Regions from separate parts of the Nostoc sp. ChiQUE02 genome, predicted to be linked through region 1. Evidence: riboswitches for the same ligand, from Rfam matches in the RefSeq annotation. Region 1 holds a riboswitch; the other holds the start of a gene.

Region 1 (5,894 bases):
GACTGCTAATGCAAAGCTTTTATTAATTAAACGCATCACCCGCATTAATAATCAAGATTTGACCGATATTGTGGATGGTCGTAGCGATGTTCCTAGTAATGCTGCAAACTATGTACCAGAACCTTATGCCTCTGATGATAGTGATGACAAATGGCCTGCTGGCTACTTGCGAGGATTGATTAATGCTGGCACTGTGAAGCCAGGGGATGAGGTGGAATACACTATCTATTTCCTCTCTAAGGGGCCGAGTAATGCTACTAATGTCAAATTCTGTGACTTAGTTCCTAGCAATACTACTTTTCTTGCTACTGCCTTTAATGGTCAAACTCCTGGTGATGGTGGGTTAGCAGGAGCAGATCAAGGTATTGCCTTGGCTGTTGGTTCTAATACACCCACGGTTTATCTTAGCAATATACAAGATGCCAGCGATCGCGGGCGTTTTTATCCAGCCAATGATGCAGCCACACCATCGCAATGTGGTATTAACACTAATGGGGCTGTAACTGTAGATATTACACGCAGCCCAATTTTACCCAATCTACCCGCAGCCACTGGTTCCGGTACACCAGCAAATTCCTATGGCTTTGTTCGCTTCCGCGCCAAAGTGAAATAGGGGAAGGGAAAGGGCTTAATTACCTTTTACCCCGCAAAATTAATGGGACAGACCACTAGCTGAAAACCCCAAAGTTCAAACAACAACTCTTTTTAGAGTTGTTGTTTGAACTTCGATAAAGAGTTTTAGCCTTAACTGAATCGTATTGCTTTGGCTGTTTGGGGTTAATGAGCAATCAAGTAATTTATGCTTCCTCTGTCTGCGTCCAAGTAGAGTAAGCATCCTCGATAAATCTGCTTTGACGACTAGTTGCTTTATGCTTGCTTACTCTGACTTTGAGAGTGGTTATGTAAACTCCATCCATTACCTGATGTCCATAACCGAAAACTTGACCAATCTGCCCTGTTCTTTGATGCAAAGCATAATCTCCAATATTCAGCATAATTCTGACCCTCTAATTAAGCAGGTTGAGTAGTTTGTGTTTGACTCTGATGATTATTTAGCTGCACGCTTAAAACTGTAGAAGTTAAGCTGCAATCCGGGGTCGGGTATTGGGTGCTGTTTGAGCCAGCAAACGAGTGTATAGCTGAGTTAGTCGGAATGCCACACTATACCAACTAAAGGCAATTTCTGTTCGTTGTCGAGCCGCTTCACCTAACTGGTCTCGCCAAGCTGGGTTGATGAGAATCCGGTCTATGGCAGCAGCAAAAGCTACTTCATCTTTGGGAGGGGCAAGTAACCCTGTGACTTCTGGTACAACAGTAAACTGCAACCCACCAACATCACTAGCTACGACTGGAGTCTGACTAGCCATTGCCTCAATGGCAACTAAACCAAAAGGTTCATAGTGACTGGGTACTACGCAGACATCAGCGGCGGCGTAGTAGAAGGGAAGGACAGTTTCATCTAGGCGACCAGCAAAGGTTGTACAATCTTCTAATCCAAGTTCAGTAACGATGCTGGCAATGCGATCGCGTTCAATTCCATCACTCTGACCTGGACGGCTACCACCCCCAATCACTAGTTGGAGGTTAGCCTCACCCCTTAAACTAGATTTGGCAATGGCTCGTACTAAAGTTTCAATTCCTTTGCGTCGGTCAAAGCGACCAACGTAGAGAACTATCTTGGCATCTGGTGCAATTCCCAACTTTTCCCGCGCCGCAGACCGTTGAATATTTCCAAATTTATCAGTATCGGTGCCACAGGGAATCATTTCAATATTCCCCTTGCTGGAAACGAGTATCCGCATGTGTTTTTGTTCTTGCGGACTAGTTGCAACTACACAGTCTACAGTTTCTAAACAGGCTTTTTCTACAGCTAATCGCTGGGCTGCAATTACGGGAATATCACCAATACTTCTGTATTTAACCGCTCCTAAAGAGTGGTAAGTATGTACCTGAATCAGCGGTTGCTGCTTTTTCAATTCCATGCCAACCCAAGATGATAACCAGTAGTTGGTATGAATTAGGGAGTAATGGAAGCCTTGTTGCTCCTGGAATTGCTGGAATTCTCTGATGAATTCAGGTAGATGGTGAAATAAGTTATCTCGCCCGATAAATTTAGCGGGGCCAGCTTTTAACCGAATAGTACGACAATTTGGACTATGTTGAGCGATCGCAGCTTGTTCAGGACTACTACGACGAGTGAACATATCCACTTGCCAACCTTGCTGGGCTAGGGCATAACCTACTTGACGCACATAGACATTTTGACCTCCAGCCTCTTCTTGACCAATTTCAACCGCTGGGTCTCCATCAACAGAAATTAGGGCAATGCGATGTTTCTTATTCTGGAACAACATAGCTGATTTTCACCTCAAGGCAAATAATCCTGCCTCAGACGCCAGAAATCAAGATATTGTTATCCTCTCTCAAGGCCGAGGCAGGCACAACGAACCGCAAAGTTACCAGCCAAAGGACACTGACGAGAACAAGGCATTACTTGTAAGAATGCTGCTCGTTCAGTCTCCTCTCAATGCCGACGAAGTTAGCTGACGGGCTAGGACTGAGAGATGTCCTTCTTTAGAAAATTATGAGTTCTGAGTTATATACTTTAGTCACTTCTAACTCCTCAACCATTAACTCCTAACTTTCTTCAAGATACGCCCCAAACTTGGTTCCTCCGCTCCGGTTTACCCTTACTCACAAAATGTTTCAGGTAATTATAGTGGATTAGGCAGACTGACTTTATTTATCTTCAAAGTTTATAACGTGTCATCATCAACTATGTCAAGAGGATGAACAAAAAAAATGTGGTGAGAATCACCACAAAGCTCGTTGTAACTAGCGTTGGAGAATCAGAATATAGGGTAAATTTTGAGTTTTTGATATGCTTGCAACAATAAACTTACTGATATTCACCGCTAGATTTTCTTTAGTTTCTGGCAATGAACAAAGTCTTGAGAATTGCAGTTGATAAATATTACTACGAAGTTTATTTAATTTAATTGACGTTTTTCAGACTGTCACAGATATTACTCTGGCTAAAGAAATTGCCGAAATCTGAAAGAGTCTATTAGAACTTTTGCGCCAATTCAATTTTACTATTGATACGTTCATTTTCATCTAATATCTGGGCTTCACCAAATAATAGCAATGGTAAGCAAGTTCGTAGTAAGCACAAAGCATCGTTATTTTCTAAGCACGCTTTGTGCTGACTACAAACCTCAAAACTAGCGCAAGCAAAGTACTAGGTGATCACAGTTGGCTGTTCTCGTCCTGTCAGTTCGCGGATCTGGGCTATCTCCTGGACAATAGTGATTAAAGAAGCAAGTGCAACCTGTGGATCAAGGTCATGTTTGGCGGGATCTGGCTCATAGCTTTCTAGATAAACCCTTAGGGTTGCACCTTGAGTTCCCGTACCAGAAAGTCGCACCACAATTCGAGAACCATCGGTAAAGCCAATGCGAACACCTTGTTGCTCGCTAATGCTACCATCAACAGGATCGGTATAACTAAAGTCATCACTGTATTCAACTTGATAGTTACCGAATTGCTTGCCTTTGAGAGTTGGCAATAAAGAACGCAGCCTTTCTATCAAAGTGTTGGCAGGTCCTGTCTGTATCTCTTCATAGTCATGGCGGGAGTAATAATTGCGTCCATAAGTCTGCCAGTGTTCCCGGACAATCTGCTCAACAGATTGTTGCCGGACTGCTAGGATATTTAGCCAAAACAGCACAGCCCATAGCCCATCTTTTTCGCGGATATGGTTAGAGCTGGTACCAAAACTTTCTTCACCGCAGAGAGTAGCTTTACCCGCATCTAAGAGATTGCCGAAAAACTTCCAGCCAGTGGGTGTTTCATAGGATTCAATCCCGATCTGAGCAGCAACTCGATCTACTGCTTGGCTAGTAGGCATTGATCGCGCTACCCCGGCTAAACCCTCACTATAGCCAGGGATTAGCTTGGCGTTTGCGGCTAAAACTGCGAGGCTATCGCTAGGAGTGACAAAGAACTTACGCCCTAAGATCATATTGCGATCGCCATCTCCATCAAAAGCTGCCCCAAAGTCTGGTGCATTCTCTGCGTATAAAATATCCACCAACTCATGAGCATAAACCAGATTGGGGTCAGGGTGCCCGCCCCCAAAGTCTTCTAGGGGTGTACCATTTTGCACAGTTCCCACTGGTGCACCCAAACGTTGCTCGAAAATGGCATGGGCATAGGGGCCAGCCACGGCATGTAAGGCATCAATGCTGAACCGAAAATTTCCTCTTGTTAACAGTTGGTGAATCCGTTCAAAATCAAACAGGGACTCCATTAACTCTTGATAATCATGTACGGAGTCAATCACCTCAACTACCGTCTCTCCTAAATGTGACTCACCCAAGGTTTCTAAATCTACATCTGGTGCTTCCAGAATTTGGTAGCTATCGATGACTTTACTGCGATCGTAGATAGCCTCTGTCACCTTTTCCGGCGCTGGGCCACCGTTGCTAATGTTATATTTCACACCAAAGTCACCATTTGGCCCGCCCGGATTATGGCTAGCAGACAAGATGATGCCACCAATAGCCTGGTACTTGCGAATAATCGCGGAAGTCGCAGGAGTAGACGAAATACCCCGTTGACCAACTTTAATCCGCCCAATGCCATTGGCCGCAGCCATTTTCAAAATGATTTGAATAGCTTGGCGGTTGTAATAACGACCATCACCACCCAAGACTAAGGTTTGTCCGCGCAAGTCCCCCACAGAATCGAAGATGGATTGAATAAAATTTTCCAGGTAGTGGGGCTGCTGAAAAACTCTAACTGCTTTCCGCAGCCCAGAAGTACCTGGTTTTTGGTCACTGAACGGAGTAGTAGAGACTTTATGGATATTCATAGATAATGTTTAACAAAGCATTTTTCTTTTACAGCTTTGCATAAGTTCGTTACAAAAAAATTGCCACTCAAGGGGAATGTTCAGATTGAAGATACCTTTAACGTGAGATACGTTGCGTTTGGAGAATGCCAAAACCTGAATCATTGCTTCGTCCCCCTTTAATCTCAACGCCAGCCAGCAGATCCATCAACACCACTCTGAGTCCCAGGCGATGACGCATCAGCCACGCGGTAGAATGATTGCTCCAGTCTGTACAAATCGGCGGCAAGCTACACGTTCAACAACAACAGCAGGCGGTACAACAAATTCTCACCCCTGGTCATATTGAGTATTTTACGGGTGTACAAGTTTCCCATAGCAGTCAACAACGATTGGTACATTGCCAGAACTTTGACTTGCTGGTGCAAGAAGACATTGTTGAAGAATTAAGTGTCGATGCTGGAAACATTAGACTTATCCGCAAAACGTAAATGTTTATTGTGAATGGGTTTGAGGGATTCAGATTGAATAGGCGATCGCAATCTTAGTCTACGATAAAATAGGTGTTTGAAGGTATTCAGGGCAATAGAATTGTTTCTGCTGAAATCACGGACATCCTGTGCGAACTCTGGTATGCGATGATGCGCCTCAGTTCAAAGTTGGGAGAATTACCGCGCCTCCCTATGGTTTTAGCGCTTCAATGGAGCCACGCCATAAAGGGGTTCAGTCGGGTCAAAAATCCCTTGTCTTTTCAATGGCGAGTGTCGAGCGATGGGCACTCAATGACCATCTGCTCGACACCTTTATTTCAACGTTAGGACTCTCGTCGGCTGTAATTAAATCCCATCCTAATTACCAAAACCTACAACCTTACGGCGTTATTGCTGGCTAATTTTGTCTGGAGCATTGCTTACTTAAAATGGATGTTTGAATGGTTTATCCGAAACACTACCTTTGATTTCATCTTTCTCCAGATGTACGGAGTTTTTTCAAAAATCAATCCTAATCCGATAAAATTCCGTCATTATCTTTTCAGACT
Region 2 (5,894 bases), on a different contig from region 1:
TAAAGGAACGGTCTGTAAGTAGTTCGGCTACTTCTTGGCGATTTTCTACTTTGCTGCAATACTGACAAGCTTCAATCATCGCTTTTACTAGGGAACGATAGGTTTTGGGATTTTTGTCGATGAAAGATTCCATCACGCCCAACAAACGATCTGGGTGTCCCAACCAGACTTCTTTACCTTGTGCGAAGGTAAAACCGATGTTTTCATTACCTGTAATTGCTCGTGTATTCCAGGGTTCTGCAACCATGTAAGCTTGCATTGCACCAATCCGCACGTTTGTCACCATTTGAGGGGGCGGAACGATGATGATCCGAAACTCTTTAAGCGGATCTACACCAGCGGCGGCGGATATGTAGCGGACAAAGTATTCGTAAATGGCGGAACTTAATACTACCGCCCAAACTCTGCTTTCTGGCGGCTGCTTGTCAAAATAGCCTCGGAAATCGCGCCCAAAGGCTTCTAAAGCGCCATCGCCATATTGTTCTTGATACTCGTACCACGGACGCAGCCCAAAATCCCACATGGCTTTGTTCATTGTCATGGCGTTACCGTGACGGTGAATGGTCATGGCTGCACACAAGGGGGCGTGGCGTGCCCCTTCGGCACCAATTCTGGCGTTGGTGACTGCACCGGATACTACGGGTGAAGCATCCAGGCGACCAAAAATTAAACCGTCGCGGGAGGTGGCCCAACTAGCTTCGCGGTTAAGTGTAACGTTCAAACCATATTTGCGGAAGAAGCCTTTTTTCCAGGCGATCGCAAATGGCGCACAATCATTAACAGGAACGTAACCAACGGTGAGATCGGACTTTTCTAGGTCTTGCGATTTAACTACTGGTTGTACGGCTAAGGCTTCTTCAGTTAGCCCTTTGGCGGATCTGTCTCCTGAAATTACACAGGAGGACAGCGCTATTCCTGTTGTGGTTGCTCCTATTCCCTTAATAAAATCTCGTCGAGTCCAGTTTATATCACCCATTTTTGTAGCTCCATTGGTGATTAATTGCTCAAGCTTTAGACGCAGAGTCTCGTTGTATTTTATTTTGCTGTTTTGATAGCAGCCGAATTTTGTTAGTTGGAAGTTCTAGGGCGATGGGTTACTACTTCTTGGAGTTTACCCACAGCATAATCTAGAATTAACCCAGTTAAGCCAATTATCAACACAGCTAAAAAGACTGAACTCAGGTTTAAGCGACTCCATTCATCCCAGACAAAAAACCCAATACCAATACCGCCTGTAAGCATTTCTACGGCAACGATTACTAACCAAGCTATGCCTAAACTAATTCGTAAACCTGTAAAAATATACGGCAGACTTGCAGGCCAAATTATTTTTGTAATTCGTCGCCAACGGGGCATTTCCAGCACTTGTGCCACATCTAAATAATCTTTAGAAACGCTAGAAACTCCTAAAGCGGTATTAATAATTGTTGGCCATAAGGAAGTAATAAAGATGACAAAAATGGCGGAAGGATCTGCTAAATTGAAAATTGCTAAGGCGATGGGCAGCCAAGCTAAGGGCGATACGGGTTTGAAAATTTGAATAATGGGATTGAGCGCTAGCATTGCCGGTCTGGACATCCCAATTAGAAACCCCAAAGGAATCGCTACTACCGCACCTAACAAAAAGCCCAGTAATACTCGCCGCAGACTTGCTATCAACAACCAACCAATTCCCAAGTTGCCTGGGCCTCTTTGATAGAAGGGATTTAAGATGTAGTCTAGATTAGCGATTAGCGCTTCTGGTGGGGTGGGCATTAATTCATGATTGGCAAGTGCAACAATCCACCACAGCACAATTATTCCCAAGAAGCCTAATACAGGTAGAAAGAAGACATCTCTAAAGATGACAGGTTTTGTCTTTTTCCAAACGGCTTGCCCAGCGATCGCTGCGATCGCAGCCAAATTTAGTTGAAATATCATTTACGACCTCAACAGATTTAAGTGCAGGTACAAAAATTCTGAGCAGTACCAGCCTTGGACACCGATGAGATCGGAACATTATAAAAATGCCGTCTCTTCAGTCTCCTCCCAATGCCTACGAAGTTAGCTGACGGGCTAGGGCTGAGAGATGCCCTTCTGAAGAAAGTTATCAGTTATGAGTTGAATATTTAGTAAAGTAACTTCTAACTCTTCACTCTCAACTTTTCACTTTCTCTGAGATACGCCCCACAATTTGGTTCCTCCGCTCCAACGTCACCCACTGTGATTCGCTGAATTAGGCTGACTTACTCTAAGTAGATACGAAATTATCCACACTATAACATCGATATGTGGAATATAACATCAATGCTTCAGTAACAGCAGATGTATTATGATAAATCTTGTTTAGTTTACTACTGTGATAAATTGACTACCTGGCTTTTCAGTAATCATCAAAGTTTATAATTTTGGTTGTAATAGTGAGTGAACTCCTTGCACAGTCAGCTAAAGACTTTAATTTAACTCAAGCATCAAGGCTGTTACTTACTATATTTATATTCTTTAAGATAAGATACATATTATACTTAATGATTTTTTTCTACGGTTAGTTAATCCGGCTAACGAAAGAATGCATAAAATCTATTTCTTTTGGTAGGTGAAACATATTACTAAATTTGGTAAAACACCGCTCTAGTCGCTAAACTATTTCCATATGGAAGTTTACTCATCTATCTCCTAGCTGAATTTAACATAATGGATTTTAGTCAAGTACTGGCTGAAAAAACGGACACCATCCTTGATAAATGGATATTAGCAGTTCGCAAGGATAGACGGATTGAAAGTGCTGATGACCTATCTTATACAGCAGTAAAGGATCACATCCCTGATGTTTTGAAAGCAATGGTGACAGTGCTTTCAAAATCTCAGGATAATGATATTCAGTCAGTAGTTACTGCCAGTTTCCAGCATGGAGCTATTCGAGCCGAACAAGGCTTTGATCCAGCAGAAATTGCCAGAGAATATCATCTGCTCCGAACAGTAATATTTGATGCTCTACAAGCAGATTTATTGAATGGAATGCCTGTAGAGATAATTCGTTCCATACGTTTGATTGACGCGATTGTAGATGAGGCGATCTCTCGATGTTTCAAGAGTTATGTTGAGGAACGCTTGCGGGAATTACAGCAGTTGCAAGCATCACTAACGCTCCATAATGAGGAACTTACGCAGTTAATTAGCGCCAATCAAGAATATCTTTCTCAACTAGCCCACGAATTGAAACATCCTTTAACTTCTATTATTGGCTACTCGGATCTGTTTTTACGCCAACAACGACGAAAGACTGAGATAAAAGACAACTATAGCAATTTAGAACATATTGAGCGCGTACTACGCAATGGTAGACAGTTACTCCATCTGATCAATGATGTACTAGAACTTTCGCGCTATGATGCAGGGCAGATAAAACTCCAACTAGCACCCACCGATGTGCGTGAATTAATCAATAATGTGTGTGAAATGTTGGAACCTTTAGCTGCTGGGAAAAATTTACAAATCCTGGTGGATTGCGATCGCGCTCCCGAAAAATTAGTCACAGATGCTTTTCAATTACAACAAATTATTACAAATCTTATTAGTAATGCGATTCGTTATACAGAGTCGGGGACTGTAATTATAATGTGTCAGGTGTTGGAAAACCAGAGATGGGCGATCGCCGTTTCTGACACTGGAATGGGCATTGCACCAGAAAACCAAACCCAGATATTTGAACCCTACTTTCGTGTAAGTGCTAGCGATCGTCCCTATCTCCCCGATAGTACTGGATTAGGGTTAGCAATAGTCTCGCGGTTGGTAAAACTATTGCAAGGTGAAATTAACCTAGCCTCGCAGGTAGGCGTTGGTTCTACTTTCACCGTCATTTTTCCCTTAGAAGTGAATAGTTGAGAAAAACCACGGCGAGGGCGACTAGAAGTCGCATACTACACAAGCAAAGTCTACGGAGGTGGGTTTTTTCTGTGTACCTGCGATTTACAATCGCCAGAGCTTGACAAAATCCTCTTAGGGATGGTAAACATCCCCATTTTTATCGGGAGCAATACCATTTTGTGAGATGGGTAAGCTCTTGAGGTTGTTGAGGTTGGGGACTTAAGCAGACCCCAAAAATGTGTGTATTTATTATCCAGAAAGGGCTTTACTTATTTACCCAGAATTCAAATCTGGAGTCTTTTCTCCCTCTGCTTCCCCTGCTTCCTCTGCTCATTTCACGATTATCTGACTTTTTCGCGTTACTCCTTTTTTATCTTTCCACCTCATCTACTGCTTTAGGAACCCCCGCAGTTAACACCTCATGTCCATTAGGCGTAACTAACACATCATCCTCAATACGAATGCCAATGCCAACCCATCGAGGATCAGTCTCTGGCTGGTCTTCTGCTAGTTTCGTATCTGGCACAATATAAATTCCCGGTTCTACTGTCAAAATTTGACCTGGTTGCAAAATTTGCGGTTTGTCATCACCGTGCTGGTAAACGCCCACATCATGGACATCCAAACCTAACCAATGACTAGTGCGGTGCATATAATATGGTTTGTATTTCTCTTCTTCAATTAACTTGTCAATTTCACCTTTGAGAATCCCAAGTTCGACTAAACCTTCCGTGAGGACACGCACTGCTGTATCGTGAACTAATTTGAAGGGATTACCTGGTTGGACTTGAGCGATCGCTTGTTTTTGCGCTTCTAAAACAATCTCATACAGCGTCTTTTGTTCGGGCGTAAATTTACCGCCGACGGGAAATGTCCGGGTAATATCTGAGTTGTAATAACCGTAGGCACAACCGGCATCAATTAGTAGTAATTCTCCATCCTGCATTTGACGATTATTTTCAATGTAGTGCAGTACGCAAGCATTTACGCCGGAAGCCACAATCGAAGGATAAGCTGGCCCTAACCCACCCCGCACTCGAAAGATGCGTTCCATCTCCGCCTGTATTTCGTACTCATAACGTTCGGGTGCAGCAATTTCTTGGGCGTAATTGTGCGCTTCAGTTGCGATCGCTACTGCTTGACGCATCAATCCCAACTCAGCTTCACTTTTGATCAATCTCATACTGTTGAGGACAAGGCCAGTATCTTCAATAGCGATCGGTCCTGTACCACGTCTAGGATAAGTCCGCAGTAAACTTTGGTAATGTCTGAGGATTTGGTCATTAAAAGCGCGATCGCGTCCTAAGTGATAATAAATACGGCTGGCTTTTTCTAAATACTGCGGCAACTTTTCATCTAACTCGCTAATGGGGTAAGCTTCATCAGCACCATAAATTTCCTTGGCTGCATCTACCCCAGAAAGATAACCAGTCCATACTTCCTTTTCGCGATCTTTAGGTTGGACAAATAGCACAAACCGATGTTCTGAATGATGTGGCGCTAACACTGCAACTGCCTGTGGTTCGTTAAAACCAGTCAGGTAGAAGAAATCACTGTCTTGGCGATAAACATACTCGACATCGTTGTGCATCACTGCCATTGGCGCACTGCGAAAAATGGCTGTACCATCACCAATTTTTGCCATTAACTGCTCGCGACGCTGCCGATATTCTGCTTGCATAGCTGATTTATGTATTAAAGTACTGTGTTATTTTACACTTTTGACAACCAGAGGATGCACAGATAATGCTTCTCGGTAGTTGCTAATCTAAATTATTCTAGCCAATATTTGTTTCTACTCAAGTCATAAATTATTAGAGAATAATCAATTTTATTCAAAGGCTTAGATTCTACACTTTTTAAATAACTCGGAAATCTTGTTCTTATCCAATGAATTAGGACTAATGTGGCGATAGATTCTGTCTTAAGTAGGTATCAAGCTTAAAGTGCTTACTACCAACTTTAATTTATTCATGCACAGCTACTTAGCATATTTGTAAATTTGTAAAAAAATATGGCTACTGTCGATATTTTTATCTGATTGATTA

What was found. Region 1 has a riboswitch for cyclic di-AMP ahead of RM347_RS22470 (glycosyltransferase). Riboswitches for the same ligand answer to the same signal wherever they lie in the genome.
Region 2: linked by a shared signal. The riboswitch ahead of ntrB (nitrate ABC transporter permease) and the one ahead of RM347_RS22470 (glycosyltransferase) in region 1 are both predicted to bind cyclic di-AMP.

The regions. Positions count from the first base shown of each region.
Region 1 covers NZ_JAVRBN020000023.1:86,604-92,497, forward strand. The annotation lists gene RM347_RS22460 (lamin tail domain-containing protein) at 1-613, shown strand, start outside; gene RM347_RS22465 (hypothetical protein) at 798-995, opposite strand; gene RM347_RS22470 (glycosyltransferase) at 1,080-2,351, opposite strand; cyclic di-AMP (ydaO/yuaA leader) riboswitch at 2,514-2,723, opposite strand; gene RM347_RS22475 (alpha-D-glucose phosphate-specific phosphoglucomutase) at 3,242-4,876, opposite strand; gene RM347_RS22480 (hypothetical protein) at 4,974-5,096, opposite strand; partial or broken gene RM347_RS22485 (ISKra4 family transposase) at 5,200-5,331, shown strand; gene RM347_RS22490 (hypothetical protein) at 5,475-5,747, shown strand.
Region 2 covers NZ_JAVRBN020000004.1:335,596-341,489, forward strand. The annotation lists gene RM347_RS06600 (ABC transporter substrate-binding protein) at 1-976, opposite strand, end outside; gene ntrB (nitrate ABC transporter permease) at 1,069-1,920, opposite strand; cyclic di-AMP (ydaO/yuaA leader) riboswitch at 2,018-2,232, opposite strand; gene RM347_RS06610 (sensor histidine kinase) at 2,674-3,864, shown strand; gene RM347_RS06615 (aminopeptidase P N-terminal domain-containing protein) at 4,217-5,527, opposite strand.